Regions from separate parts of the Comamonas sp. MYb69 genome, predicted to be linked through region 1. Evidence: predicted binding sites of a transcription regulator. Region 1 holds the regulator's gene; each other region holds the start of a gene.

The links. Region 1 encodes sigma-54, which starts transcription at its own class of promoters, with help from an activator protein. Its sites were predicted from a motif close to TGGCANGNAANCTGCTTT; they were not measured.
Region 2: a site for sigma-54 is predicted at 4,118-4,135, ahead of WH303_RS02290 (TorF family putative porin). Genes of this name have one in related genera too.
Region 3: a site for sigma-54 is predicted at 3,510-3,527, ahead of WH303_RS04835 (CmpA/NrtA family ABC transporter substrate-binding protein). Genes of this name have one in related genera too.

What each region holds. Positions count from the first base shown of each region.
Region 1 is NZ_JBBGZG010000020.1:39,269-49,435, reverse strand. Features, by position in the region: gene WH303_RS22055 (aspartyl/asparaginyl beta-hydroxylase domain-containing protein) at 16-930, shown strand; gene WH303_RS22050 (RNA polymerase factor sigma-54) at 1,004-2,611, opposite strand; gene lptB (LPS export ABC transporter ATP-binding protein) at 2,717-3,493, opposite strand; gene lptA (lipopolysaccharide transport periplasmic protein LptA) at 3,517-4,185, opposite strand; gene WH303_RS22035 (thiol:disulfide interchange protein DsbA/DsbL) at 4,296-4,940, opposite strand; gene WH303_RS22030 (SPOR domain-containing protein) at 4,997-5,701, opposite strand; gene argS (arginine--tRNA ligase) at 5,728-7,437, opposite strand; gene WH303_RS22020 (DUF2214 family protein) at 7,479-7,925, opposite strand; gene WH303_RS22015 (LysR family transcriptional regulator) at 7,930-8,856, opposite strand; gene WH303_RS22010 (sensor histidine kinase) at 9,025-10,167, shown strand, end outside.
Region 2 is NZ_JBBGZG010000002.1:15,562-25,728, reverse strand. Features, by position in the region: gene WH303_RS02310 (ABC transporter ATP-binding protein) at 1-172, opposite strand, end outside; gene WH303_RS02305 (ABC transporter ATP-binding protein) at 169-945, opposite strand; gene WH303_RS02300 (ABC transporter substrate-binding protein) at 942-2,186, opposite strand; gene WH303_RS02295 (YifB family Mg chelatase-like AAA ATPase) at 2,319-3,863, opposite strand; gene WH303_RS02290 (TorF family putative porin) at 4,191-4,922, shown strand; gene glnK (P-II family nitrogen regulator) at 4,966-5,304, shown strand; gene WH303_RS02280 (ammonium transporter) at 5,370-6,677, shown strand; gene WH303_RS02275 (aminotransferase class V-fold PLP-dependent enzyme) at 6,765-9,017, opposite strand; gene WH303_RS02270 (Lrp/AsnC family transcriptional regulator) at 9,118-9,579, shown strand; gene WH303_RS02265 (SMP-30/gluconolactonase/LRE family protein) at 9,655-10,167, shown strand, end outside.
Region 3 is NZ_JBBGZG010000003.1:115,591-125,757, forward strand. Features, by position in the region: gene WH303_RS04815 (Bug family tripartite tricarboxylate transporter substrate binding protein) at 1-59, shown strand, start outside; gene WH303_RS04820 (P1 family peptidase) at 52-1,146, shown strand; gene WH303_RS04825 (M55 family metallopeptidase) at 1,151-1,969, shown strand; gene WH303_RS04830 (nitrate- and nitrite sensing domain-containing protein) at 2,047-3,372, shown strand; gene WH303_RS04835 (CmpA/NrtA family ABC transporter substrate-binding protein) at 3,682-4,977, shown strand; gene ntrB (nitrate ABC transporter permease) at 5,087-5,974, shown strand; gene WH303_RS04845 (ABC transporter ATP-binding protein) at 5,971-6,804, shown strand; gene nirB (nitrite reductase large subunit NirB) at 7,110-9,602, shown strand; gene nirD (nitrite reductase small subunit NirD) at 9,626-10,054, shown strand; gene WH303_RS04860 (nitrate reductase) at 10,079-10,167, shown strand, end outside.

The DNA of each region.
Region 1 (10,167 bases):
CTGTCTATGGCAAAAATCATCGTTCTGGCCCTGGTGCTGCTTTTCTTTGGCTGCGGCCTCTACATGCACCTGCGCGGCAAGGTGCGGCACAAGCTGCTGCGCCAGCTGTTTGACCACTCCACCTTCACGGCGCCGTTCAATGTGTTCATGCTGATGTTCAGCAAGGTACCGCGCACGCCCTACCTGCCCACCAGCACCTTCCCCGACCTGGCCCCCTTGCAGGCCCACTGGCGCGAGATCCGCGAAGAGGCCATCGGCCTGCACCAGGCCATGCAGATCAAGGCGGCGGCCAACAACGACGATGCGGGCTTCAACTCCTTCTTCAAGACCGGCTGGAAGCGCTTCTACCTGAAGTGGTATGGCCAGGCCCACCCATCTGCGATGGAGCTCTGCCCCAAGACCACGGCGCTGGTGCAGTCCATCCCCGGCATCAAGGCGGCCATGTTTGCCGAGCTGCCGCCCGGCGCCAAGCTCAACCTGCACCGCGACCCCTATGCCGGCTCGCTGCGCTACCACCTGGCTGTGCTGGCGCCCAATGACGACCGCTGCATGATCGAGGTCGATGGCACGCCCTACAGCTGGCGCGAGGGCGAAGGCGTGATCTTTGACGAGACCTTCATGCACTGGGCCGAGAACCGCTCCGAAGGCAACCGCATCGTGCTGTTCTGCGATGTCGAGCGCCCGATGACCAATGGCTTTGCACAGTGGCTCAACCGCTGGCTGGGCACGCATGTGGTGGCTGCTGCCAGCTCGCCCAACAACGAAGGCGATCCGCGCGGCTTCATCAGCCGCATCTTCAAGATCTCGTTCTACATGGGCCAGTACCGCCGCCGCTTCAAGGCCTGGAACAAGACGGCCTACAAGTTCACCAAGTTCGGCCTGATGCTCGCCGCTCTGGCCTTGTTCATCTGGTGGCTGTGGCCGAAGTAAATCGGCAGCTTCCACAAGCGAAAACCGCAGTGCCCAGGCAGCTGCGGTTTTTTTATGGTGGCTGAGACTTTGGCTACAGCGCCTTGCGCAAGCTGGCGGGCGGGATGCGCATGGCCTCGCGGTACTTGGCCACCGTGCGGCGCGCGCATTCAATGCCCTGGGCCTGCAGCAGATCGGCGATCTTTGCATCCGACAGCGGCTTCTTGGCGCTTTCCTCATCCAGCAGCTGCTTGATCAGCGCCTTGACGGCCGTGCTCGACGCACTGCCCCCGGTCTCGGTGCCCAGGCCCGAGCCAAAGAAGTACTTGAGCTCAAACGTGCCCTGCGGCGTGGCCATGTACTTGGCCGTGGTCACGCGGCTGATGGTGGATTCGTGCAGGCCCAGCTCATCGGCAATCTCGCGCAGCACCATGGGGCGCATCGCCAGCTCGCCATGCACAAAGAAATTGCGCTGGCGTTCGACGATGGCCTGCGAGACGCGCAAGATGGTGTCAAAGCGCTGCTGGATGTTCTTGATGAACCAGCGCGCCTCCTGCAGCCGCTGCTGCAGCGCGCCATGGCCTTCGCTGCCCTTGTGGCTGCGCAAGGCATTGGCGTAGACATCCTGCACGCGCAGGCGCGGCATCACCTCGGCATTGAGCTGCACGCTGAAACCGGGCACCGGCAGGCCGCGCTCATTGCTGGGTCGCACGATGACATCGGGGATGATGGTGTTGCGGTCCACATCGGCATAGGGCCGGCCGGGGCGGGGTTCGAGCTTGGCGATCAGCGCCAGCGCGCTGCGCACCGCCGCCTCGTTGCAACCGGTCAGCTGCACCAGCTTGCGCACATCACGGCGCGCCAGCAGATCAAGGGACTCCTGGCAGACCAGCAAGGCGGTCTCCAGCGCCAGCGCATCGGCCTCGGGCGTGTCCGAGCCCTCTTCATCCAACAGGCGCTGCTGGGCCTTGATCTGCAGCTGCATGCACTCGGACAGGTTGCGCGCGCCCACACCAATCGGATCCAGGCTTTGCAGCAAGCGCAGCGCCACGGTCAGGTGGTGCAGCAGCGCCTCGTAGCGCTCGGGGTCCGAAGCATCGCCAAAGCTTTGCGCGAGCTCGGCCAGCGTTTCTTCGAGGTAGCCGTCGTCGTTCAGCGATTCGATCAGAAAGTAGAGCGCGGCCCGGTCTTCCTGGCACAGGCGCAGCGACAAGGCCTGGCGGTGCAGCACATCCTGCAGGCTCAGGTGCTCGCTGCGCCGGTCGGACATCGGCGTCTCGTCGTCGTCATCGCCTGCGCTGGAGCGGGCGGGCAGATCGCCGCCCCACTCTTCCCAGTCCGATGCCGAATCGCCGGTAGCGGCCTCGGCATCGACGCCGGTTTCCTTGCCCGCAGCAAAATCCAGCGGCAGGTCGGAGGTTCCGGGCTCGAAATCGCTGCTGTTGCTGGTGTCGGCGCTGGCAGCAGTATCGGCAGCCTTGTCGGCTGCTTCTGCAGCTTCGGCAGATTCAGCGGCTTCTTTACCGGCTTCGGCCTCGGGGGCCTCATCGCCCTCGCGCTCCAGAAACGGGTTTTCGTCGAGCATCTGCTCGACTTCCTGCGTCAGCTCCTGCGTGGACAGCTGCAGCAGGCGGATCGACTGCTGCAGCTGGGGCGTCAGGGTCAGGTTCTGCGATACGCGCAGCGACAGCGACGGCATCATGGCTGCGCCTTTGCAGCGGCTGCGGCAGTTGGCAACAGATCAGCCCTACCGGGCCCGCAGCGCAGGTCGGTAGCTTGGCTGGCACGCCCGCCAAGGCGTGCGGTGTCACATACGGAAATGTTCACCCAGATACACCCTCCGGACCTCTGCGTTCTCCACAATCTCTTGCGGCGTCCCGGCGGCCAGCACCTTGCCATCGCTGATGATGCAGGCATGGTCACAGATACCCAGGGTTTCGCGCACATTGTGGTCGGTGATCAGCACACCAATGCCGCGCTCCTTGAGGAAGGCGACAATGCGCTGGATCTCGATCACGGCGATGGGGTCGATGCCGGCGAAGGGCTCATCGAGCAAGATGAAACGGGGCTGGGTGGCCAGCGCACGGGCGATCTCGACGCGGCGGCGCTCGCCCCCGGACAGCGCCACCGACGGTGACTCGCGCAGGTGCTCGACCCGCAGCTCCTGCAGCAGCGCGGTGAGCTGGCGCTCGACCTCGGCACGCGAGAGCGGCTTGCCATGCTCATCCTTTTGCAGCTCCAGCACGGCGCGCACATTGTCCTGCACGCTGAGCTTGCGAAAGATCGAGGCTTCCTGCGGCAGGTAGGACAGGCCCAGCTGCGAGCGCTGGTGGATCGGCATATTGGCTACCGACTGCCCATCGATGCGGATATCCCCGCCATCGCTGCGTACCAGGCCCACGATCATGTAGAACGAGGTGGTCTTGCCCGCGCCATTAGGGCCGAGCAAACCCACCACTTCGCCCTTGCGCACCGACAGCGATACATCCTTGACCACCTTGCGGCTGCCGTAGGACTTCTCCAGGTGCAAGACCTCCAGCTGGCTGCGGTGGTCGCTGTTGGCGACCCGGGCATTGACGGAAATGGTCGACGAGTTTTCTGCCACGGTTACTTGGCTCCGTCGTTCAGTTGGGTGCTGGGGCGCAATGGCGTCTTGTCATCGGCAGCGGGCTTGGCCGGGGCGCTGGCCTTGTCGTCCGCCTTGCCGTCGGCCTTGGGCGTCAGGATCACGCGCACGCGGTCCTTCTTGGGCGCGCCGGGCTTGGGATCGGCCGCCGCCTGGGCACCCTTCTGGCCGGAGACAGTGAAGGTGTCGCTCAGGTTGTTGTAGACGATCAGCGGGCCACTGACCTGGTCGGTCAACGTGGTCTCGCGGTAGCGGCGCAGCTCGCCGCGGCGCTCAAAGTGCACGGTGTCGTCGCGGCCGTTATAGGTGATGACCTCGCCTTCGCCTTCGACGAACTCGTCGGGCGCGCCAGGGGCGGAATCCCGCTTTTGGCGGAAGAACGCGAGCTTGCCCGGCGCAGCGGTGACCACGCCGTGCTGGAAGCCGTCGCGGTCCTGGCTCACGGTCAGCTGCGCGCCACGGATGATGATGGTGCCCTTGGTCACCACCACATTGCCCGTGAAGACACTGGTCTGCTTGAGTTCATCGTGGCGGCCATCGTCCGCCTCGATGTTCATGGGCTTGGTGCGGTCTGCACGCTCGGCGTGCGACAGCAGCGGCACGGCCAGGGCCACTGCCACCAACAAAGTGTTAAAAATACGGTGTCTCATAAGGCATGAATCTTGCTCTGCCCCATTGTAGCCATGCTGGAGCGTTGGGCCGTTTTTGGCACAAAAAAGCCCGCGCGTGCGGGCTTTGTCTAAAGCGTTGGGGAGGCCGCTCAGCCTTGTGCCGCCAGGAACTCTACCACTTGCAGCACGTTGCTCATCGAGCCGGCACGGGTGCCGTCGGTGTAGTACTTGCCCGCCACGCCCAGCGATGGAACGCCTTCGACGCCGTAGGACTCTTGCAGCTGGGTGGCCTTGCGCACCTGGCCTGCGACGCTGAAGGAGTTGTAGGCTTCCTTGAACTTGGCCAGGTCCACGCCGTTCTTGTCCATCCAGGCAAAGATCTCGTCGTCCTTGTTCAGGCGTTGGCGCTCCACGTGGATGGCACGGAAAACCTTGACATGCACGTCAGGGATCAGGCCCATCGACTCCAGCGCAAAGTAGATCTTTTGCTGGGGCACAAAGGTGTTGTTGAAGGCCACGGGCACGCGGCGGATCTGCAGGTTCTTGGGGGCAGTCTTGGCCCAGGCTTCAAACTGCGGCTCGAAGGCATTGCAGTGGGGGCAGCTGTACCAGAAGAATTCGATCACCTCGACCTTGCCAGCGGGCGCATCGGGGGTGACGGGCTTGGCCAGCTTCAGGTAGTCCTTGCCTTCCTTGAACTTGGCCTGTGCGTTGGCGCCAGTAGCGAAAGGCAGGCTCAGCGCGGAAGCGGCAGTAGCGGAAGCCGCCAAAGTGGAAAACTCACGACGTTTCATGTTTTGTTAACTCCAGTGACAAGTTGCGGTTAGGAGTGTCCTGCACCGCCAAAAGTTCAACGCTGTACGCGGACGATTTGCGCATCCACGCCGGCGCCATCGAGCTTGCCTTTGAGGCCATCGGCATCATCGCGCTTGTTGAATGGGCCCACGCGCACCCGGTAAACCGTGCGGCCATTGACTTCGCGCTCGCTCACACGCGCTTCCCAGCCCATCATCGCCAGCTTGGCGCGTTGTGCATCGCCATCGGACTGGCTGCGAAAAGCGCCTGCCTGCACAAAGTACTGGAAGCCGTCGGTGCCATCGGCACTGCGCGACTTGGCCAGATCGCCCAGCGGATCGGCGCCCTGGCCGGCCTTGGGGTCGAGCTTGGCAACCTGGGTCTTGTCCGCTGGCTTGTCGGCGGGCTTGGCTGGATCGGGCAGCACCACCTCGGGCTTGGCGGGCTTGTTTTCCACCGGCGGGGTGGCGTTGTCAGCCACGGTGCGCGGCGGCTCTGGCACCACCACGCCCTGCGCGGCCGGCGCCACAGCCGCTGGCGCTCGCGCGGGGTTCTTGCCATAGAGCGGCGAGTTCGGGTCCCAGTTCTGGTTGCGCTGCGCCTCGGCCTTGTCCTTGGCCTCGCCCTTGACGCCACCTTTGTTGACAAACGGCACCGGCACATTGGTGACGTACACGGCCACGGCCAAGGCCGCGCCCACGCCCACCAGCAGCCCCAGGATCAGGCCCAGGATGGTTCCACCACGTTGATGTCGTCGCATTGCAGTTATTACCTTTGTTCGCAAAATCACATGCGCTCTGGTGCACTCACACCCAGCACGGCCAGGCCATTGCGCAGCACCTGCGCGACCGCTGCCACGAGTGCCAGACGGGCCAGTTTGGTGGCTTCGTCATCCACCAAGATACGCTCTGCATCATAGTAGCTGTGGTAGGCCGAGGCCAGGTCACGCAGATAGAACGTAACATCGTGCGGCGCATTGCCAGCGGCGGCGTTGCTCAGCATCTCGGGGTACTGGGCCAGCATCTGCATCAGCGCCTGGGCCTGCGGGCCTTGCAGCGCGCCCAGGTCAATGCCGCTCAGCGCAGGCAGGCCAGCGCCGCCCTGCTCCTGCCAGCCGCGCAGCACCGAGCAGATGCGCGCATGGGCGTACTGCACGTAGAACACCGGGTTGTCGTTGTTCTGGGCCACGGCCAGGTCGACATCGAAGGTGTACTCGGTATCGGGCTTGCGCGAGAGCAGGAAAAAGCGCACCGCATCCTTGCTGGTCCACTCGATCAGGTCGCGCAAGGTGACATAGCTGCCGGCGCGCTTGCTGATCTTGACTTCTTCACCACCGCGCACCACGCGCACCATGGTGTGCAGCACATAGTCCGGGTAGCCCTGGGGGATGCCGACATTGACCGCCTGCAGACCGGCGCGCACGCGGGCGATGGTGCCGTGGTGGTCCGTGCCCTGGATGTTGACGGCCTTGCCGTAGCCGCGCAGGAACTTCTGCGTGTGGTAGGCCACATCGGGCAGGAAGTAGGTGTAGGTGCCATCGGACTTGCGCATCACGCGGTCCTTGTCGTCACCGAAGTCGGTGGTGCGCAGCCACAGCGCGCCATCCTGCTCATAGGTGTGGCCGCTGGCGATCAGGCGCTTGACGGTTTCTTCCACATGGCCGTTCTGGTACAGGCTCGATTCGAGGTAGTACTCGTCAAACTTGAGGTTGAAGGCCTGCAGGTCCTTGTCCTGCTCGTTGCGCAGGTAGGCCACCGCAAAGTTGCGGATGTTGTCGTAGTCCTCGACATCGCCATTGGCGGTGAACGCACGGTCGTCGGCCTCGATGGTCTGCTTGGCGAGGAAGGCCTGGGCAATGTCGCCAATGTAGTCGCCGTTGTAGAAGTTCTTGGCCAGCGGGTTCTCGCTGTCGGTGGGCCAGCAGTCGTCACCGGGCTTGAAGCCCTTGGCACGCAGCTGGGTGCTCTTGGTCAAGGTGTCGATCTGCACGCCCGCGTCGTTGTAGTAGAACTCGCGGTGCACGGACCAGCCCTGGCTGCCGTAGAGGTTGCAGATCGCATCGCCCAGCGCGGCCTGGCGGCCGTGGCCCACGTGCAGCGGACCAGTGGGGTTGGCCGAGACAAACTCTACGATGATCTTTTCATCGCGCTGGGGCTGCATGCCAAAGCGCTCGCCCTGGGCCAGCACTTCCTGCACCACCTGCTGCTTGACAGCGGGCTTGAGGCGCAGGTTCAAAAAGCCGGGGCCGGCGATCTCTACCGCATCCACCCATTGCGCAAAGGCGGGCGTGGCCTCCAGTGCAGCCTTGAGCTGCTCGCCCAGTGCGCGGGGGTTGGCCTTGAGCGGCTTGGCCAGCTGCATCGCGGCGGTCACGGCATAGTCGCCGTGGGCGGCCACCTTGGGCGTTTCAAAGGCCGCACGGCTACCTGCGCCAGGCGACAATTTCTCGAGCTCGGCAGCAAGCACTGCGAGCAAATCTTTTTTGACTTGCAACATATTTGAAACTTAGACGAAGCAGTTACCAGCGCCAGGCCGGTTTACCAGCCCCGGGCATAAAACACGGCGACGGCGGCGATCACGGGAATCAGATGGGCTTGCCACATGACCCATTTACGCGTGGCGCGCACCTCGGCGTCCCCGGGCAAAGCGCCATTGTCGCGCAATTGCCGTAACCAGCGGCGGAACACGGCTGTCGGCTTGAACGACAGCACCACGCCGACGACGACCAAGGTCATCTTCAGGTGAAACAGCGGCTGGCTGACATACCAGGTCACGCCCTTGGCGCCCAGAAACAGGCGCAGCAGGCCGGTGGCCAGCACCGCCAGCGCAGCAAAGGCGTAGATCAGATCGAGGCGCGCCAGGCGCTGCACCACGGCCCCATTCATCCACTCGGCGCGGCACAGCGCCGCCTCGCTGGAGAGAAAAACCACCATGGTCAACAAGGCCAGCAGGTGCAGGCAGGCCAGAACAGCTTCCAAAGTCATCGTGTTACTCCATCTTTTTCCAGAAATCGGCTCGTTCGTAGTGCTGCTTGACGAAATCGATCCACAAGCGCACCCGCAGCGGCAGGTGCTTGCGCTGCTGGAACATCACATAGATGCCGTTGGGCGGCGCGGCAAAGTCCTCCAGCACCTCGACCAGGCGGCCGGCGGCAATCTCGGACTCGACCTCCCAGGTACTGCGCCAGGCAATGCCCCAGCCTTGCTGGCACCAGTCGTGCAGCACCTGGCCGTCCGAGCAATCGAGCGGGCCGCCGGGCTTGAGGTAGACCACCTCGCTGGCGCCAGTGGCTGCCGGCATGCGAAACGCCCAGCCCCGCGTCTGCGAGGCCTCGCTCGACAAGGTCAGGCAGTCATGCTGGCTCAGCTCGCTGGGGTGGCGGGGAATGCCGCGGCGGCGCAGGTACTCGGGCGTGGCCACGCACAGGCGCCGGTTGTCCGCCACGCGCACGCTGACCAGCGAGGAGTCGGGCAGGTCGCCCACGCGGATCGCGCAGTCATAGCCCTCACCGGCCAGGTCGACCAGGCGGTCGCTCAGGTTCAGCGAGATCGTCACGTCGGGGTGGCGCGCATGGTAGAGCGGCAGCAGCGGCGCCACATGGCGGCGCCCAAAGCCGGCCGGCGCGGTCACGCGCAGATGGCCTGTGGCCTTGATGCCGCCGGCGCTGACGCTGGCCTCGACACTGGCCAGCTCGGCCAGCAGGCGCTGGCAGTCTTCCAGAAAGGCCGCGCCCTCGTAGGTCAGGGTGAGCTTGCGGGTGGTGCGCACCAGCAGCTTGACGCCCAGGCGCTCCTCCAGCGCATCGAGCCTGCGGCCCATGATGGCCGGGGCCACGCCTTCGGCCTTGGCAGCGGCCGTGAGGCTGCCGCGCGAGGCGATGGCGACAAATGATTCGAGCTGCTTGAGGCGATCCATACCAGACAGAACACAGAAAATACGCAAAGCCCGCTGGCCGCCGCTTGTGCGACGCGCTGGCAGGGCCACAGCCTATTATCATCGGGGCTCCGGCCTGGCGGGCGCATGAAAGCGCACATCCCGCTGCGACATCATTGACAGCCGCTCTTTTCCTGCGCCCCCGCTCCTATGCCGCCAGCTTCAACGCCGCCCACCAGCACCCCCTCCAGCGCCGACGCCCTCTGGTACGCCCCCGCCCAGCTACTGCGCCTGTTTGGCAGCAGCCCCGTCGCCATGGCCTACTGGGGCCGTGACCAGCGCCTGCGCCTGGCCACGCCGCAGTGGTGCGAATGGTTTGGCGTGCCCACCACCGGCATCGTCGGCCAACTGCTCGACGAAGCGCTGCCCCCCGACTTTGCCCAGCAGCACCACGACGCGCTGCAGGCCGCCGCCCAGGGCATGCGCCAGCAGTTCGACACGCGCAAGACCAATGCCCGTGGCCAGGTCGCCTGGCGCCGCGTCAGCCTGTCACCCCACCTCTGGCCCGGGCCGGCCGGCACCAAAACCGCCCAGGGCGTGCTGATGCTGATGCAGGACTGCAGCGCCGAATACGCCAACGCGGCGCAAACCGACGACCTGCGCGCGCAGCTGGCCGCGCTCTCCTCCACCGATCTGGAGCGCACCGAGGAGAAAAGCGAGCTGCTCAAGCTGCGCACCTTGCTGGACTGGCGCACCGCCATGCTCACCGAGCACAGCGAAATGCTGCAGCTGCTCTCGCATGAGATCCGCCAGCCACTCAACAACGCCTCGGCCGCGATGCAGGCCACCATGTCGGCCATTGCCGAGCTGCAGCTGAGCCAGACCACCCCGGCCACCAAGGCCTTGCTGCGCGCCGAGCATGTGCTCCAGCAGGTCATCGGCACCCTGGACAACACCCTGGCCGCAGGCACCATTCTTGCCGTGGGCGGGCGCGCTGGCGCCTCGTCCGATACCGACCTGCCGACCCTCGTCAACCTGGTGCTGCACGACATCGCTGCCGATGCCCGCCCGCGCATCCAGGTGGTCTGGGATGCCGAGGCGCGCACGGTGCAGCTGCACCCGGCGCTGATGCGGCTGACCATCCGCAACCTGCTCAACAATGCGCTCAACTACGCCCCGGCTGACAGCCCGGTGCTGCTGCGCCTGGCCGATTCGGACGACCCGTTGGCGCTGATCATCGAGGTGATCGACGAAGGCCCGGGCATCCCCGACAGCCTGCGCCCGCGCCTGTTCGAGAAAGGCACGCGCGGCACCGAACACCGCCACCGGGCGGGCGCGGGCCTGGGTCTGTTC
Region 2 (10,167 bases), on a different contig from region 1:
ACTGCGGGCGGATCAGCCCGGTCACGACGCGCATCAAGGTGGATTTGCCCGAGCCGTTGGGGCCGACCACCACCAAGCTGGAGCCGGGTGCGACTTCTAGGCTCACGCCGTGCAGCACGGCGCGCGCGCCGTAGCCGGCCACGACGCTGTCCAGGCGCAGTTCGGCGCTCATGCCACACCTCCGAGGTAGGCTTCGACCACCTGCGCGTTGGCAGATACCTGGGCAAAGCTGCCCTGGGTCAGCACCTTGCCCTGGGCCAGCACATACACCGGGTCGCACAGCGCGGCAATCATGTCCATGTTGTGTTCCACAATGGCAAAACTCATGCCTTCGGCCTGCAGGCTGCGGATGAAGTCCGCAATCTCGCCGACCAGCACCGGGTTGACGCCGGCCGCCGGCTCATCGAGCAGCACCAGCCGGGGCTTGAGCATCAGCGCGCGGCACAGCTCCAGCAGTTTCTTCTGGCCGCCCGAGAGGCTGTCGGCCCGCTCATGCGCCAGGCGCCACAGGCCCACGCGCTCGAGCAGGGACTGGGCCTGCGCCATCGCCTGGGCTTCGTGCTGGCGGGCGGCCGCCGTGTTCAGCAGCGCATGCCAGAGCTTTTCGCCGGGCTGCTGCGGGGCGGCGAGCAGCAGGTTCTCCAGCACCGTGAGCGCGCCCATCTCGCGCGAGATCTGAAAGGTGCGGGTGAGCCCGGCCTGGGCGCGCCGGTGCACGGACCAGTGCGTGATGTCCTGGCCGTCGAACAGCACCCGGCCACCTTTGTGCGCCTGCTGGCCGCCCAGCACATTGAACAAGGTGGACTTGCCCGCGCCATTGGGCCCCACCATGCCGGTGATGCCACCGCGCGCAATGCGTAGGTGGGCACCGTCCAGCGCGGTGAACTCGCCAAAACCTACATGAACATCCTGAACCCTGAGCAGATCGTCTGTCTGCAGGCTCATTTGGTGGTGCCCACCAGCTTGCTCACGCCGTTGAGCACGCGGTAGTGGCCGTAGTCCAGGTCCACCTGGTCGCCATTGGGCGCAAAGCGGAAGTCCGCTGTCGCGCCGGAGTAGCGGAAAGGCTTGCCCGCGCGAATCAGCTGCAGGCCCTGCACGGGGTCGTGTACATCGGGGCCCTTGGCGTTGACCACGTTGGCGATTTCCTTGCTGAAGTCGGCCGCCTTGGCGCTCTTGGCCTTTTCGATCGCGAGCGCCAGCACATTGATCTCGTCAAACACATTGGCGCCAAAGGCGACGATGGTGCCTTCGGGCTGCTGGGTCTGCTTGAGGTAGAGCTGGTAGCTGGCGTTGTTGCCCACCGGCGTGGCCTGCACATGGTTCACGCCTTCGGCGGCGGCCTTGCCCACGTTCTGCACAAACTTGCCGCCGCTGTCGGCCGCATGGCTGAAAGTGTAGAGCTTGCTTTCGTAGCCGCTGCGGTAGATCTCGCGCACGATGGCGCTGAACTCGGGGATATAGCTGGGCAGGAAGACCGCATCGGGCTTTTTGCTGAAGATCTTCTCCACTTCGGCCCGGTACGAGGGCTGGTTGGGGTTGAAGTAGAGGGTGTCGAGCACCTTGCCGCCCTGCTGCGCAAAGCGCTCGGCAAAGGGCTTGACGGTGCTGAGCGTGAAGGGCGTTTGCAGCACCAGGATGGAGGCGGTCTTCGCGCCATCCTTGTAGGCCACATTGGCAAAGGCCTGGCCCCAGTTCTTGCCATTGGTCTGGAAGCGCCAGACCAGGCCCTTGTTGTCGCCCTCGGTCAGCTCATCGGCCGAGCCCACGGGCAGCAGCGCAACATTCTTCTCGAGTGCCACCGGGCGCACGGCCAGTGCCACCGCGCTGCTCCAGACGCCGGTGATCGCCACCACACCATCCACATCGATCAGCTTGCGCGCGGCCGACACGCCGGCTGTGGGCGTGGTCTCGTCATCGGCCACCACAATCTCCAGCGGCCGGCCCAGCACACCGCCATGGGCATTGATATGGGCAGCGGCGGCCTTGGCCGCTGTTTCCTCTTCCTTGCCATAGGCGCCGCCCGATCCGGTCAGCGGGGCCAGCAGGCCGATACGGATGGGGGCGCCGCTGGGGGCACTGGCTGCGCCTGCCGCACTGGCACCGGCCACCACACACAGCGACGCCGCCGCCACGCCCAAGACTCGCCACTGGCCCCATTTGCTCACGCCCATATCCGCTTTCAAAAAACCGCCGTTCGCAGCAGGGCTGCGCGGCGCAAAAGGGGGATTGTGCGAAGTCAGCGTTGCGGGAGGAACTAATTTTTCTGACTTAGCAAACGCGTTTTCTGCATAAGGGTGAGCGTTCAGCAGCGCTGGCTACATGCCGCTCGTACCCAGCAGCGCCCGCCGGTACTGCACCGCCTCGGCCACATGGGCCGGGCTGATGGTCTCCGACTGCGCGAGATCCGCAATCGAGCGGGCTACGCGCAAGCTGCGGTGGATGCCGCGTGCCGACCAGGCCAGCTGGGCGGCGGCGGTTTGCAGCAGCTGCAGCGCGGCGGGCTCGGCCTGGCAGTAATCGTCGAGCGCCTGGCCTTGCAGCTGCTGGTTGAGCATGCCCTGGCGCTGGAGTGACCGGGCACGGGCGGCGGTCACCCGCTCGCGGATGGTGGCAGTCGATTCGCCGGCCGGGGCGGTCAGCAGCTCATCGGCGGGCAGGGGGCTGACTTCGAGGTGCAGGTCAATGCGGTCGAGCAGGGGGCCGCTGATGCGGGCCTGGTAGCGGCTGACCTGGTCGGGCGAGCAGCGGCAGGCGCGCTGGCGCGAGCCCCGAAAGCCGCAGGGGCAGGGGTTCATCGCGGCAATGAGCTGAAAACGGGCAGGAAAGGTGGCCTGCTGCGCCGCGCGGGCGATGCTGATCTGGCCGGTCTCCAGCGGCTCGCGCAGTGCTTCGAGCGCGCTGCGCGGGAACTCGGGCAGTTCGTCCAAAAACAGCACGCCGCAATGGGCCAGCGATATCGCGCCGGGCCGGGGCGGGCTGCCGCCGCCCACCAGGGCCACGGCGCTGGCGGTGTGGTGCGGCGCCATCGTGCTGCGCTGGCCCCAGCGCTGGGCATCAAAGCTGCCGACCAGGCTGTGTACGGCGGCGTTCTCCAGCGCCTCGGCCACGCTCAAGGGCGGCAGCAGGCCGGCAAAGCGCTGGGCCAGCATCGATTTGCCAGCGCCCGGTGCGCCCAGCATCAGCAGGTTGTGGCCGCCTGCGGCAGCGATCTCCAGCACCCGCTTGCTGGCCGCCTGGCCTTTGACATCGGCCATGTCGGCGCCGGGGACCTCGGGCGGGCGGGGCTGGGCGGGCATACGCTGCCACTGGCTGGGCGCTGCCTCGGGCTCGGCGCTGGCGGCCTGGGGCGCAAAGTGCTGCACCACGTCCAGCAGGTGGCTGGCGCGGTAGACCTCGGCATCGGGCACCAGGGCGGCATCCTCTGCACTGCCCGGGGGCAGCACCTGGCGCACCTGCTGGCCGCGCTGGTGCAGGTCCATGCTGGCGGCCAGCGCACCGCGCACTGGGCGCAATGCACCAGACAGCGACAGCTCGCCGGCAAATTCATAGTCCTGGAGCCGGTCTGCATCGATGGCGCCACTGGCCGCCAGAATGCCGACCGCAATGGCCAGGTCGTAGCGGCCCGACTCCTTGGGCAGGTCAGCGGGAGCGAGGTTGACGGTGATGCGCTTGTTGTGCGGAAACTCCAGCCCGCTGTTTTGCAGCGCCGAGCGCACGCGCTCGCGCGCTTCCTTCACTTCCAGATCGGCCAGGCCGACCAGGGTGAAGCTGGGCAGGCCATTGGCCAGATGGACTTCGACGCTGACGGGATGGCCGGTGAGCCCGACCAGGGCCCGGCTGTGCACCACGGCGAGACTCATGGGCGGGCTTCCTTGTGGTTTTGCACCTTTTTGGTGCATTACGAAGCACCTCTTGGAGGCACGGCTGCCACCAGCATCGCAAAAGTCGCTGGCAGCAACAAGTGGCGACAGCCCGGGGCCGGCGTGGCGGCGGCGTCGGCCTGCCATTCCGCGCTCCCGGCCGCCCCGTGGCGGCTCAGAACGTAAGCATTTGCAAAAAAATATAGCGCGCTGCGCTTGTCTGGTGCGCGCAACGCAGCGGGTGGCGCTGGGTTTGGCACGCTCTGTGCATTGTGCTTGCCACAAACGGATGGGTCGAATTCATCAACAAGGAGTGTGGCAATGGCAATGAGCAACAGAGGCTGGATGGTGGTGGCGGGTGCAGCGTTCCTGGCGCTGCCGATGGTGGCAAGCGCGCAGCTGACCGCCAATGTGAGCGTGACCACGAACTACAAGTTCCGCGGTCAGGACCAGAAGTCCTCTAGTGCCCAATGGGTCAAGCCCGCACTCCAGGGAGGGGTCGACTACGCCTTTGGCGACAGCGGCTTTTATGTGGGGAACTGGAACTCCACCGTCGACTGGCTCGACAACAACAAGCTGGAGATGGATTTCTACGGTGGCTACAAGTTCAAGGCCGCCGATGTGGACTGGGATGTGGGTCTGCTGACCTATGTCTACCCCGGCAACACGCTGGGCAACACCACCGAACTGTATGGCTCGGGCACCTTGGGTCCCGTGACCGTGAAGTACTCGCACACCGTGTCAAAGGATTACTTTGGCTGGGCCGGCACCAAGTACGACAGCACGTACAAGGGCCGCAACACCGGTTACCTGAATGTGGCATTCGCCCAGGAAGTGGCGCCCAAGACGACCTTGAAGCTGGCCGTGGGCTACACGCGCTTTTCCAGCGACATCAAGGACCTGGGCGTGCCCAACTATGTGGACTACAGCGTGGGTGGTGCCTACGACCTGGGTGACGGCTTCTCGCTGAGCGCCGCCTGGGTGGGCGCCAACAAGACCGGTGCCTTTGGCTTTGTGAACAAGGGTCGCGCGATCGTGTCGCTGACCAAGGCTTTTTGATGCAGCGCCGCTGCAATAAGTGACGACAGGAGAGACTATGAACATGAAACTGGTAGTGGCGGTGATCAAGCCCTTCAAGCTCGATGAAGTGCGTGAGGCGCTGTCCGATATTGGGGTGCAAGGCATCACGGTGAGCGAGGTCAAGGGCTTTGGCCGTCAGAAGGGCCATACCGAGCTGTACCGCGGCGCCGAGTACGTGGTGGACTTCCTGCCCAAGGTGAAGCTGGAGATCGCGGTGGCCGAGGACCTGGTGGACCGGGTGATCGAGGCCATCGAGAACGCAGCGCGCACCGGCAAGATCGGCGACGGCAAGATCTTTGTCTCGCCGCTGGAGCAGGTGGTGCGTATCCGTACCGGCGAAACCGGCCCGAACGCGATCTAAAAAACAGCGCTCCGCGCTGGCAAGGCGCGCGCAACAAGCCAATTTATCTTGAAGGTGTGAACAACATGAGACGACTTCTTTCCTTGGCAGGGCTGGCGGCAGTGGCACTGGCCACTGCGGGCAACGCGGCTGCGGCCGATGCAGCAGCTCCCGTTCTGAATGCAGGCGATACCGCCTGGATCATGACCTCGACCATGCTGGTGATCCTGATGGTCATTCCGGGTCTGGCGCTGTTCTATGGCGGTCTGGTGCGCAGCAAGAACATGCTGTCGGTGCTGGCCCAGGTGTTCACGATCTTCTCGCTGATCACCGTGCTGTGGACCATCTACGGCTACTCGCTGACCTTCTCCGGTGAAGGCAACTTCTTTGGCGACTTCGGCAAGGTGTTCCTGATGGGCATCACCCCCGATACCTTGTCGGGTGCGATGGCCACCGTGCCGGAGTATGTGTTCGTCTCGTTCCAGGCCACGTTCGCCGCCATCACCGTGGCGCTGATCGTCGGTGCCTTTGCCGAGCGCATCAAGTTTGCGGCCGTGATGATCTTCGCCGTGCTGTGGTTCACCTTCAGCTACCTGCCGATTGCCCACATGGTCTGGGGCGGTGGTCTGCTGGGCAAGGATGGCGCGCTGGACTTTGCCGGCGGCACCGTTGTGCACATCAACGCCGGTGTGGCCGGTCTGGTGGGCTCCTATGTGCTGGGCAAGCGCCTGGGCTTTGGCCGCGAAGCGCTGGCGCCCCACAACCTGACTCTGACCATGGTGGGCGCATCGCTGCTGTGGGTGGGCTGGTTCGGCTTCAACGCCGGCTCGGCAGGTGCTGCCAACGGTATTGCGGGCCTGGCCTTCATCAACACCATCGTGGCCACCGGAGCAGCCTGCGTGAGCTGGTTGGTTTGCGAGACGCTGCACAAGGGCAAGCCCTCGATGCTGGGTGCCGCTTCGGGTGCCGTCGGTGGCCTGGTGGTCATCACCCCAGCCGCTGGTTTTGTCGGCCCCATGGGTGCCATCGTGATGGGTCTGCTCGCCGGTGCTCTGTGCCTGTGGGGTGTGTCCGGTCTCAAGCGCCTGCTCAAGGTCGATGACACCTGCGACGTCTTCGGTGTGCACGGCGTGGGCGGTATCCTGGGTGCCATCCTGACCGGTGTGTTCTGCGCCTCCAGCCTCGGTGGTGTCGAGCCAGAAGGCTACAACATGGCCCACCAGATCTGGGTGCAAACCAAGGGCGTGCTGATCACCATCGTGTGGTCGGGTGTGGTGGCCTGGATCTCGTACAAGGTGGCAGGTTTGCTGACCGGTGGTCTGCGTGTGACGGAAGAAGCCGAACGCGAAGGCCTGGACATCACCTCCCACGGCGAAGCGGCCTACGGACGTTGATTCTTGCGGATACTCCTTGGGGGGCCGGACGGGTGCACAACCCGGCCGGCCTTTTTTTATGCGCCGAACTGGCGCTGAAGACAAAGCTTAGACGGGTGTCATGGCGCGCTCTGGCCACAGCGCCAGGCCGCCGGCCACGCTGAAGGCCTGCTGGTGGCCCAGCCGGCGCAATGCATGGGCGGCCTGGGCGCTGCGGTTGCCGCTGCGGCAGTAAAACACCACGGGGGTATCGGCCGGCAAGGCCAGCCACTGCGGCAGCGCATTGAGCAGGCCCGACAGCGGCACGGCCTGGCTGCTGGCGCCATCGTCCATGCCAGGTGCCTGGCCCAGCTGCTGCTCATAGGGCTCGCGCACATCGACCAGCAGCGCGGCGCTGCCGGCCTGCTGCAGCGCCTGGGCACGGGCCACCGGTAGCTCCACACACACGGCGGGCGTGGCGGCATCGACGCGGGCGCCGCAGGCCATGGTCTGGTAGGCGGTGGGGGCCAGGTTCTGCTCCAGCACGGCCTTGGCAGCGGCAAAGGCCGCGGCATCCAGCTGGCCCTGCAGCACGCCGGCCAGCAGCGGCTGGGCTGCAGCTTCTACGGCCAAGGTGCAGGCAAAGCGGTTGTCATAGTCATGGCCGGGCAGCAGCAGGGTCTGCGGGCCCACGGTCTGGGCCAACAGGCGCAGGCTGTCCGCATAGGCCAGCGGCGCGCTCTGTGCAAAATCGCTGCGGCCCAGCGCGCCGGGCAGCACGGTATCGCCCACCAGGGCCAGCTGCAGCTGCGCACCTTCGTGCAGCAGGTAGGCGGTGGAATCTTCGGTGTGGCCGGGCAGCGCCAGGCGGCTTAAGCGGTAGGCGCCCAGCGCGATCTGCGTGGCGCCTTGGGGCCAGCCCAGCGTATCGACCGCGCCCGTGGCCTGCAGCGCAGCGGGCACGGCAGCGCGCAGCTCGGCCGCCGATGAGGCATGGTCGCCATGGCTGTGGGTATCGAGCACAGCGGCCAGGGTAAAGCCCCGGCAGCGCAGCCATTGCGCCAGGCGCTCGACCAGCTCGGGCAGCGGATCGACCACCACGCAGCGCTGGCTGGCAGCATCGGCCAGCAGGTAGCAGCAGGCGCCGTCGACGACAAAGCGCGTCAGCAGCGGGGCGGTGCCATGGGCGGTGTCTTCGGGCGCTTCCACCAGACAGTTCGCGCGCAGTGCCGCGCCGCAGGCGCGGATGCGCTGGCAGGCCTCGGCAATCATCTCGGCCGAATCGGCCGCGCCAAAGGACATGCGCACCGCAGCAGCCGTCTGCCAGGCGGGCAGGCCCATGGCTTCAAGCACATAGCTGGGCTGGGCCTTGCTGGCGCTGCAGGCCGAGCCGCCGCTCACCCGCAGGCCGGCAGCATCAAACAGATCGAGCAGCAGCTTGGCGCTGAGGCCCGGCACGGCAAAATTCAACGTGGTGGGCAGGCACAGCGCCGGGGGCGCATTGAACACCAGGCCGGCAAAGGCCTCGCGCAGTGCGGCTTCGAGCTGGCTGCGGTGGCCTGCCATCGTGGTGGCGCTGGCAAAGCTGCTGCCATCCTGCAGCGCGCGCAGCACGGCGCCCAGCGCGGCAATGCCGGCCATGTTTTCGGTACCGGCGCGCAGCGCGCCTTCCTGCCCGCCGCCGGCCAGCAGCGGGGTAAAGGGCGCGCCCTCGCGCACATAGAGCATGCCCACGCCCTTGGGGGCATAGAGCTTGTGGCCGGAGAACGGCGCGTAGTCGATGCCGCGCTCTACCGGCTTGAGCGCCAGCTTGCCCAGCGCCTGCACGCCATCGACCAGCCACAGCGCCGGGCTGCCGCGCAGCGCATCGGCAATGCCGTCCAGGTCGCTGATGACGCCGGTCTCGTTGTTGGCGGCCATCGTGCACACCAGGCCGGCCGAGGGCGCCTGCGCGCGCAGCCAGGCCAGGTCATGGCTGCCATCGCGGCCCACGGGGATGGCGGCGATCGGCAGCTGCAGGCCGAGCACGGCATTCCAGTGCTTGAGGGCTTCGGGCACGGCCTTGTGTTCGGTGGCGCCGTAGAGCAGCTGCAGCACAGTGTTGTCGCCGGCCTCGCGGCGCTGGCGCAGGGCGCTCAGCGCGGACAGCACGGCGGTCTGGATGCCCTCGGTCGCGCCGCTGGTGAACAGCAGCTGGCCGCTGGGCACGCCCAGCACCTGGCGTGCTGCCGCGCGTGCGTCGTCTAGCAGCGCGCGGGCCTTGAGGCCGCTGCCATGGATGCTGCTGGGGTTGCCATAGGCATCGGCCATCACCGCCAGGGCGGCGGCGCGGGCTTGGGGAAGGACGGGGGTGGTGGCGTTGGCGTCGAGGTAGATTTCCATGCCCAAATTGTCCAGCCCGGGCCGGGGAATACAGTCGCAAAATTCGCCAGCTACTGCACAATATTGGAGTTCTATTCCAAAAAATAGGAAAAAAATGAAATTGGATTCTATTGACCGCAAACTGCTGGAGTTGCTGCAGGCCGATGCGGAGACCCAGGTGGCCGATCTGGCGGCCCAGGTCGGGCTGTCGGCCACGCCCTGCTGGCGCCGTATCCAGCGGCTCAAGGAGGCCGGGGTCATCAAGCGCCAGGTGGCGCTGGTGGACCGCGACAAGGTCAATGTGGGCGTGACGGTGTTTGTGGCAGTGCGCACCAGCACGCACAGCCAGGAGTGGTTTGAGCGCTTTCGCGCGGCAGTGGCGGCCATTGCCGAGGTGGTGGAGTTCTACCGCATGAGCGGCGAGGTGGACTACCTGCTGCGCGTGGTGGTGCCCGATATCGCCGCCTACGACAAGGTCTACAAACGCCTGATCGCCGATACCCAGTTGCTCGATGTGTCGTCGAGCTTTGCGATGGAAGAGCTGAAGTTCACCACCGCCTTGCCGCTGTCCTATATTCCATAAGCCCGCCTCGCTGCAACCCAGGTGGCACAGATAATGCTTAGGGTTTTCCATGCAATTTATTTCTAAAGGAACGCCATGATCTGGCATACCGTGGTCAGCCAGCCCTTTGCGTTGGGGGAGTCTCCTTTCTGGCAAGCCAGCGGTGGTGTTCTCTATGGCGTCGATGTCGCTGGCAAACAGCTGTGGCGCACGATGCCCGGATCGGGCTATATGGACCGCTGGGACATGCCCGCCGAGCCCGGCTGCATCGCGCCAGCCCGCAGCGGCGGCGCGTTGGACGGCTGGATCGTCGTGCTGCGCGACCGCATCTGCCGCGCCACCCACTGGGGCGGCACCCTGCACGACATCGCCCGCCTGCCGATCGACCCGGCTACCGAGCGCGGCAACGATGGCCGCTGCGATGCCCAGGGCCGCTTCTGGGTGGGCACCATCCACGAGCCCGCCAGCGGCCCGCGCCAGCCGGTGGCCGCGCTCTACTGCATCGATGGGCTGACGGGCACCACGACGGTGCGCAAGGTGCAAGATGGCGTCTCCAACGCCAATGGCCTGGCCTGGTCGCCCGACCGGCGCACCATGTACTGGGCCGAT
Region 3 (10,167 bases), on a different contig from region 1:
CGGCCGAGCTGGCCTACTGGAAGCAGGTGGTGCAGGACTCGGGAGCGCACATTGACTGAGCCCCAAGACACGGCGCTGCTGGCCGCCTGCAGGCAATTGCCGGTCGTCGGCCTGCTGCCTGCGGGCCCGCGCAATGCCATCACCGATGTGGCGGGGCTGCGCCTGGGGCATTGCACGCTGGCTGATGGCGATCTGCAGACGGGGGTCACGGTGCTGATCCCGCCGCTGGACAACCCCTTTATGCACAAGCTGCCTGCGGGCCTGGCCGTTATCAATGGCTTTGGCAAAAGCGCCGGCCTGGTGCAACTGTCCGAGCTGGGCCAGATTGAAACGCCGATTGCACTGACCAATACCTTTGGCGTCTCTGCCGTCGTGCAGGCGCAGATTGCGCAATGCATTGCCGCCAACCCCGAATGCGGCCGCAGCCTGCCGACGGTGAATGCGCTGGTGCTGGAATGCAATGATGGTTACCTGAGCGATATCCAGCGCATGGCCATTGGCCCGGCGCACTACCAGGCGGCGCTGGACAGCGCCTCGACCGACGTGGTGCAGGGCGCCGTGGGCGCGGGCCGGGGCATGTCGAGCTTCCAGCTCAAGGGCGGCATCGGCAGCGCATCGCGCCTGGTAGCACTGGGCGACGAGCGCTATACCGTCGGCGCGCTGGTGCTGGCCAATATGGGCAAGCTGGCCGATCTGCGCTGGGGCGGCCAGGCCGTGGGCGCGGCGCTGGAGCGGCGTCTGCAGGCCAAGCTGGCGGCGGGGGTACCAGCTGCCAGCACAGCGGGCGACGGCGTCGACAAGGGCAGCATCATCATGCTGCTGGCCACCGATGCGCCGTTGGACAGCCGCCAGCTCAGCCGCGTGGCGCGCCGTGCCGCTGCCGGTCTGGCCAATACGGGATCGTGCTACGGCCATGGCAGCGGCGATATTGCGCTGGCGTTCTCGACCGCCTACAGCCTGCCGGCCGATGCGGCCACGCCGATGCCAGCGCTGGCGATGCTGCATGAGGCGCAGCTGGACCCGCTGTTCCGCGCGGCGGCCGATGCGGTGGAGCAATCGATTTTGAATGCGCTGTGGCATGCCCAGAGCGTGCAAGGGCGCGACGGCCACCAGCGCTGGGGGCTGCAAGAACTGTGCAAGGACTGAGGCGATGAAAGTACTGATTTCTGTCGATATCGAAGGCGTGGCCGGTGTCTACCACCCTGAGCAGGTGCGTGCGGGCAACCCCGAGTATGAGCGCGCGCGCCGCCTGATGGCCCAGGAGGCCAATGCCGCCGTCGAAGGCGCTTTTGCCGCTGGCGCGCTCGAGGTCTATGTCAACGATTCGCATGGCGGCTTTCGCAATATGCCGCCCGATCTGCTCGATGCGCGCGCCCAGGTCATCCAGGGCAAACCGCGCTACCTGAGCATGGTCGCTGGCGTGGAGCTGGGGGTGGATGCGGTCTGCATGGTCGGCTACCACTCGCGCGCGCAGGGCCGGGGCATTCTGGCCCACACCATCAACAGCTTTGCCTTTGCCAGCATCCATATCAATGGGCAGGAGGCCAGCGAGGCCAGCCTCTACGGCGCCTTGGCAGGCGCCTATGGCGCGCCGGTGGTGATGCTGGCCGGTGACGATGTGCTGCGCGAGGAGAACCAGGCGATCTTCCCGCAGGCGGTGTTTGTGCAGACCAAGCGCGCCACCGGCCAGGGCAGCGGCATCAGCCTCTCGCCCGAGCAGGCGCAAAAAGCCATCCGCGCCGGGGTGGAGCAGGGCCTGGCCGGGCGCGGGCGCTGCCAGCCACTGCACACCGCCAGCCCGGTGCAGGTGCAGATTGCGGCCACCTCGCCCGGCATGGCCGATCTGTTCTGCCAGTGGCCGACGCTGGAGCGGGTCGATGGCCGCACCGTGCGTTTCAGCGCGCCGGACATTGAATCGGCGGTGCGCATGACCAATTGCCTCTCGGCCATGTCCAGCATGCTGCGCTGAGCGGCCTGCGGCCATACCCAGGCTGGCATGGCATGAAACCTGCTGGGTAGAGCGCTCAACATCGGTGGTGCGCGTTTATGAAGTCTTCCCTGCATTTTCTGGTCGCTGCCCGCCAGCATGAGATGGCCGCGCTGGAGCAGCTGGGCAAGGCCTGCTCGCTGGTGGTGGCGATGTCGGGCCTGGTGCATGCGCTGCAAAAAGAGCGCGGGCTGTCGAACATGGTGCTGGCCAGTGGCGGCGCTCAGGGCGCCGAGCTATTGGCACCCCAGCGGCTGCTGGCGGATGCGCAGATCGCCAATGTGCGCGATGAGCTCGATCGCCTGGGCCCGCACCCCTCCGGCGGCAGCGGCGCGCGGCTGTGCAATGCGATTGCCTATACCTTGCAAGGCGTGACGGCGCTGCCTGCGCTGCGCGCCCAGGTGCAGGCCGGGCGGCTCACGCCCCCTGCTTGTACCGACGCCTTTGCGCGCCTGATTGCCGGCTGTCTGTCCGTCGTGTTTGAGGCGGCCGACAGCGCCAACGAGCCCGAGATATCGCGCATGCTGGTGTCCCTGTTTCATCTGATGCAGGGCAAGGAGCTGGCCGGGCAGGAGCGCGCCTGCGGCACCAGCGCCTTTGCCTCGGGCCAGCTGCAGCCCAGTGCCCGGGCGCAGTGGCTGCATTTGATCGAATCGCAGGAGCGCTGTTTTGAGGTGTTTGCCAGCCTGGCGACGCCGCGCGTGCTGGTGCTGTGGCAGGCCCATATGGCGGGCGATACCGACATGGCGGCGGTGGAGCGCATGCGCCGTGTGGCCCATACCGCGAGCGGAGCGAGCCTGAGCCGCAGCTGGAGCGCCGACTGGTTTGCCGCCTGCAGCCACCGGCTCGATGCCTTGCATGGCGTGGAGACCTTGGTCGCGCAGGAGCTGCAGGTGCTGTGCCTGCACAAGCTGCAGGCGCAGGAGCAAGCGCTGGCGGCCTTGCAGGCGTTGCCACCGGGTGCTGAACCTGCCCAAGAGGGCGTAAAGGGCGCAGAGGGCGCCGAGGGCAGCGAAGGCGGTATGGCCTTTTTTGAGGCCTCGGCGCCGCCCGATACCTGGTCGCTCGATGCCGTGGGCGCGCCGGCGCTGGGGCGCGATATCCTGTCGCTGGTGCAGCAGCAATCGCAGCGGCTGCAGACCATGCAAACCCAGATTGATGAAGCCAGGACGGCCCTGCATGAGCGCAAGACCCTGGAGCGCGCCAAGGGCCTGCTGATGGCCCAGCACCAGCTCAGCGAGAGCGATGCCTACCAGCTGCTGCGCCAGACGGCGATGAACCAGAACAAGCGCATGCTGGAGGTGGCCGAGGCCGTGCTGGCAATGGCGGCCTTGGTGCCCCAAGCGCCTGCAGCCCCTGCAGCCCCTGCTGCAACTGAGCGCTAGCAGCTTTCCCCCCGCGCACCAAAGCATGGCAGCCGCTGGCCCGCAGGCTGCTGCAATGCACCATTGCAGGGACGCGGGCCGCTGTGTAGTGCCCGCCCAGGTCGGCTCTCTAGAGGGACGCGCTGCAATTTTTGAATTGGCATGGAATATGCATTGATCTCCTCAACCAGGCCAAAGGCGGCCTGTTTCCGGTAATCGCGAGTTATTTCGGGACAACGGCGTCCCTTTCCTGATGGTGCAAGCCCTCAGCGAAAGGACGCCGTTTTTTGTTTTTGGAATCTGCAACGCCTTCGATGGAGTTTGACAAGAATGACGATACGCCCCACCCCTGACACCGCCCCGGCGGCAGAGGCTTCGCCCGCTTCTTCGCCGCTGGCCGGCCGCCGCCAGTTCTTGCGCCATGGCGCCCAGGCAGCTGCCGCCACCTTTGTCTACAGCGCGCTGGGCCACCAGGGCGTCTGGGCCGCCGGCTCGGATGCGCCGGAGAAAAAAGAGGTCAACATTGGCTTTATCCCGCTGACCGACTGCGCCAGCGTGGTGATGGCCTCGGTGCTGGGCCTGGACCAAAAGTACGGCGTCAAGATCACGCCGACCAAGGAAGCGAGCTGGGCCGGCGTGCGCGACAAGCTGGTCAATGGCGACCTGGACTTTGCCCATGTGCTCTACGGCCTGGTCTACGGCGTGCAGCTGGGCGTGGGCAGCCCGCAAAAGGACATGGCGGTGCTGATGACGCTCAACCGCAATGGCCAGGCGATTACCTTGTCCAAAAAGCTGGCCGACAAGGGCGCCGTCGATGCGGCGTCGCTGGCCAAGCTGATGGGCGCGGAAAAGCGCGAATACACCTTTGCGCAGACCTTTCCGACCGGCACCCATGCGATGTGGCTGTACTACTGGCTGGCGAGCGCGGGCATCCACCCGCTCAAGGATGCGAAAGTGATCACCGTGCCGCCGCCGCAGATGGTGGCCAATATGCGCGTGGGCAATATGGATGGCTTTTGCGTGGGCGAGCCCTGGGGCCATCGCGCGATCATGGATGGCATTGGCATCACGGCCGTCACCACCCAGGACATCTGGCGTGACCACCCGGAAAAGGTGCTGGGCTGCACGCAGGACTTTGTCAGCCGCCACCCCAACACCGCGCGCGCCGTGACCATGGCCATCCTGGAGGCGGGCCGCTGGATTGATGCCAGCTTGCAGAACAAGCAGAAGATGGCCGAGACCATTGCCGGCAAGGCCTATGTGAACACCAGCGTCGATGCCATCAACCAGCGCATTCTGGGCCGCTACCAAAATGGCCTGGGCAAGACCTGGGACGACCCTAACCACATGAAGTTCTTTGCCGATGGCGAGGCCAGCTACCCCTATCTGTCCGATGGCATGTGGTTCCTGACCCAGCACAAGCGCTGGGGTTTGCTCAAGAGCCACCCCGACTACCTGGCCGTTGCCAAGAAGATCAACCAGACCGCCCTGTACAAGGAAGCGGCTGCGCAGCTGAAGATCGCCGTGCCCAAGTCGGACATGCGCAGCAGCCAGCTGATCGACGGCAAGGTCTGGGATGGCTCGGACCCCGCCAAGTACGCCGACAGCTTTGCCCTCAAGGCCTGATAAGGAGCACCCCATGCCAGCTGCATTGCGAGAGAGTGTGTCGTCCTTGCCGACACCGGCCACGGCCCCGGCCTTGGCTGAACGCAAGGTGTTGTCCATCCATGAGCACATGGCGCGCAGCCTGCCCACTGCTGGGCTGGCTGCGACGGCCGAGCCATCAGCGCCATCCGGGCCTGCTGCTGCGGCCCCGCGCGATCTGGCTGCCGCCTGGCAGCAGCGCTTTGGCGCGCTGGTGCAAAGCCTGCTGCCGCCCGTGCTGGGCTTTGGCCTGCTGCTGGTGCTGTGGTCCATCATCGCCCAGGGCAACCCCGGCATTCCGGGCCCGCAGGAGACCTGGACCCAGGCGCAGGAGATTTTTCGCGATCCCTTCTACCGCAACGGCCCCAATGACCAGGGCGTGGGCTGGAACGTGCTGGCCTCGTTGCAGCGGGTGAGCATCGGCTTTGGCCTGGCGGCACTGGTCGGCATTCCGCTGGGCTTTGTCATTGGCCGCTTTGACTTTCTCTCGCGCATGTTCAACCCGGTGATCAGCCTGCTGCGCCCGGTATCGCCCCTGGCCTGGCTGCCGATTGGCCTGCTGGTGTTCAAGGGCGCGAACCCGGCGGCGATCTGGACCATCTTCATCTGCTCGATCTGGCCGATGGTGATCAACACGGCCGTCGGCGTGCAGCGCGTGCCGCAGGACTATATGAATGTGGCGCGGGTGCTGAACCTCAGTGAATGGAAGATTGCCACCACCATCCTCTTCCCCGCCGTGCTGCCCTATATGCTGACGGGCGTGCGCCTGGCCGTCGGCACCGCCTGGCTGGTGATCGTTGCTGCCGAGATGCTGACCGGTGGCGTGGGCATTGGCTTTTGGGTCTGGGACGAGTGGAACAACCTCAATGTCAAGAACATCATCATTGCGATCTTTGTCATCGGCCTGGTCGGCCTGCTGCTGGAATGGGCGCTGATCCGCCTGGCTTCGGCATTCACTTTTGAGGAGGTCAAGGCATGACGCCCAACACGCTCAACATCCCCGCCACGCCCCAGGGCAAGTACATCGAGATCCAGCAGGTGGCGCAAAGCTTCAAGACCGCCAAGGGCCTGTTCCAGGCGCTGCAGGGCATCAACCTGGAGATTGCCCAGGGCGAGTTTGTCAGCCTGATCGGCCACTCGGGCTGCGGCAAATCGACCTTGCTGAACCTGATTGCCGGCCTCACCAGCCCCAGCGAGGGCACCTTGCTCTGCGCCAACCGCGAGATCAAGGGGCCGGGGCCGCAGCGCGCCGTGGTATTCCAGAATCATTCGCTGCTGCCCTGGCTCACCTGCTGGGCGAATGTGCACCTGGCGGTGGAGCGGGTGTTTGGCGCGCGCGAGCGCAAGGCCCAGCTCGCCGCCCGCACCGATGCCGCGCTGGCGCTGGTGGGCCTCACGCATGCAGCGCACAAGCGCCCCGGCGAGATCTCGGGCGGCATGAAGCAGCGCGTGGGCATTGCCCGGGCGCTGTCGATGGAGCCCCAGGTGCTGCTGATGGACGAGCCCTTTGGCGCGTTGGATGCACTCACGCGCGCCAAGCTGCAGGACGAGCTGCTGGAGATCGTTGCGCGCACGCGCAGCACCGTGGTCATGGTGACCCATGATGTCGATGAGGCCGTGCTGCTGTCCGACAAGATCGTGATGATGACCAATGGGCCGGCTGCGACGATTGGCGAGGTGCTGCCGGTACCACTGGCCCGCCCGCGCAACCGGGTGGCCTTGGCCGAGGATGCGCAGTACCAGGCCTGCCGCAAGGCGGTGATCGACTTTCTCTACACCCGCCAGGCCCATGTGGAGAAGGTGGCCTGATAAAGCCTACTTAGCTAGCAACAGGCGCTTCATAGGGAGCGCCTTTTTTGTGCACGCAAATGAGGCAGGGCGGCGCCAGTGTGGCACCGAGGCAGCACAAAAAATGTGCACAGGCGATGCGCGGCTGCGGGTTCGCGTCGACAGCCAACTTGGTATGGAACTTGCATAGCTCTTGGCGTGGCCATGGCGGCCACCGGGTGGTGGTGCACAGTGGCGCTACCGTCCAAAGACAAAGACGTCTAAGCGCGCATGCCTGGCATGCGGCGCCTAGACGTCTTTTTTTTGTGCTGCCCACGGGAAATGCTATGAAAAAAATCAAGTTGGTCATGGTTGGCAACGGTATGGCGGGTGTGCGTGCGCTCGAAGAGCTGCTGGCGCTGGCGCCGGATCTGTACGAGATAACGGTATTTGGTGCAGAGCCCCACCCCAACTACAACCGCATCCTGCTGTCGCCGGTGCTGGCGGGCGAGCAGACCCTGGATGACATCGTGCTCAACGACTGGCGCTGGTACGAGACGCATGGCGTGCGCCTGCATGCCGGCTGCACGGTGCATGCGGTAGACCGCGCCCGCCGCGTGGTGCATGCCCGCAATGCCGATGGCGAAGCGGTGACGGCCGACTACGACCGGCTGATTCTGGCAACGGGCTCCAACCCCTTCATGCTGCCCATTGCCGGCAAGGAGCTGCAAGGCGTGCTGGCCTACCGCGATATTGCCGATACCCAGGCGATGATCGATGCGGCCCGGCACTGGCGCCATGCGGTGGTCATTGGCGGCGGCCTGCTGGGGCTGGAGGCGGCCAACGGCCTGATGAAGCGCGGCATGCAGGTGGCAGTGGTGCATGCCGGCGAGTGGCTGATGGAGCGGCAGTTGGATGACCAGGCCGGGCAGCTGCTGAAGAAATCGCTGATCGAGCGGGGCATGCAGTTCTTCATGCAGGCGCAGACGCAGGAGCTGCTGGGCAATGCTGAAGGCCGGGTGCGTGCGCTGCGCTTTGCCGATGGCCGCGAGATCGAGGCCGATCTGGTGGTGATGGCCGTCGGCATCCGCCCCAACACGGCGCTGGCCGAGGCCATGCACGTGCATGTGAACCGGGGCATCGTCGTCAGCGACACCATGCAGACCATCACCGACCCGCGCATCTATGCGGTGGGCGAGTGCGCCGCGCACCGGGGCATTGCCTATGGCTTGGTGGCGCCTTTGTTTGAGCAGGGCAAGGTGCTGGCCAACCACCTGGCCGAGATGGGCATTGGCCGCTACCAGGGCTCGCTCACCTCCACCAAGCTCAAGGTCACCGGCATCGATCTGTTCTCGGCCGGCGATTTCCAGGGTGGGGAGGGCACCGAGCAGATCGTGCTGAGCGACCCCTACTCGGGCGTCTACAAAAAGCTGGTGATCAAGGAAGACCGGCTGGTGGGCGCGTGCCTGTATGGCGACACGGTTGATGGCAGCTGGTACTTCAAGCTGCTGCGCGAAGGGCGCAGCGTGGCCGATATCCGCGACAAGCTGATGTTTGGCGAATCCAACCTGGGCGATGCCGGCCACCAGGGCCAGAACAAGGCCGCCGCGCTGGCCGATGCCGACGAGGTCTGCGGCTGCAATGGCGTGAGCAAGGGCGCCATCTGCAAGGCCATCAAGGACAAGGGTTTGTTCACCCTGGATGACGTGCGCAAGCACACCAAGGCCAGCGCCAGCTGCGGCTCCTGCACCGGCCTCGTAGAGCAGATCATCATGTTCACCGTTGGTGGCGACTATTCGGCATCGCCCAAGACCAAGCCGATGTGCAGCTGCACGGAGCACGGCCACCAGGCGGTGCGCGATGCGATCCGCGAGCAGCGGCTGCTGACGACCGACAGCGTCTTCCGCTTCATGGAGTGGAAGACACCTAACGGCTGCGCCAGCTGCCGCCCGGCCATCAACTACTACCTGATCAGCACCTGGCCCAAGGAGGCGCGCGATGACCCGCAAAGCCGCTTTATCAACGAGCGCAGCCACGCCAATATCCAAAAGGATGGCACCTACAGCGTGATCCCGCGCATGTGGGGGGGAGAGACCACGGCCGCCGAGCTGCGCCGCATTGCCGATGTGGTGGACAAGTACCAGATCCCCACCGTGAAGGTGACCGGCGGCCAGCGCATTGACCTGCTGGGCGTGAAAAAGGAAGACCTGCAAGGCGTGTGGAACGACATAGGCATGCCCTGCGGCCATGCCTATGCCAAGGCGCTGCGCACCGTCAAGACCTGTGTGGGCAGCGAGTGGTGCCGCATGGGCACGCAGGACAGCACGCAGATGGGCAAGGACCTCGAACGCGCGATGTGGCGCATGTATGCGCCGCACAAGGTGAAGTTTGCCGTCAGCGGCTGCCCGCGCAACTGTGCCGAATCGGGCATCAAGGACGTGGGCATTATCGGCGTGGATTCGGGCTGGGAGATGTACATCGCCGGCAATGGCGGCATCAAGACCGAGGTGGCGCACTTTCTCACCAAGCTCAAGACTGCCGAGGAAGTGCTGGAGTACACCGGCGCCTTCATGCAGCTCTACCGGCTGGAGGGCTGGTACCTGGAGCGCACGGTGCACTACGTGAGCCGCGTGGGGCTCGACCATGTCAAGCGCCGCATTCTGGACGATACAGCTGGCCGCCAGGCGCTCTGGGCCCAGCTGCAGCAGGCGCTCGACGGCGAGCCCGACCCCTGGTTCGAGACCGACAAGGCGGCGGTGGACCTGCGCCAGTTCCAGCCCCTGCAGGCACTACCCGCGCTGCCGTCCCTTTCTGCTCCCCTCACCACCGCCGGCGCATGATGCCGCGCCGCCAGGAGACCGACATGAATGAATGGATCACCATCTGCGCCATCGATGAGATTCCGGTGCTGGGCGCCCGCCGCGTGGCCCGCGCCCAGGGCCTGGATGTGGCGGTGTTCCGCACCGCCAGCGGCGAGGTGTTTGCGCTGCTGGACCGCTGCCCGCACAAGGGCGGGCCCTTGTCGCAAGGCCTGGTGTTTGGCAGCAGCGTGGCCTGCCCCTTGCACAACTGGACGATTGCGCTGGCCACCGGCGAGGCCGCAGCCCCCGATGAGGGCTGCACCCCGCGCTTTGCGGTGCGGCTGGAGGGCAGCGCGGTGCAGCTGCGCGCCGATGAGCTGGCCGGGCATGCGCTGGCGCAGACCCGGCCTGTGGCCGGGCCGGTGGGCCTGGGGCGCTGCGGTTCTGCGGCTTCGAGCTGCAGCCCATCGCCATCCACGGCGGCCGCCTGAGGCCGCACACCGGAGCGAGCCGCCATGCCCGAGACCCGATCCACCTGCCCCTATTGCGGCGTGGGCTGCGGCGTGATCATCACGTCCGACGGCCAGCAGATCACCGCCGTGCG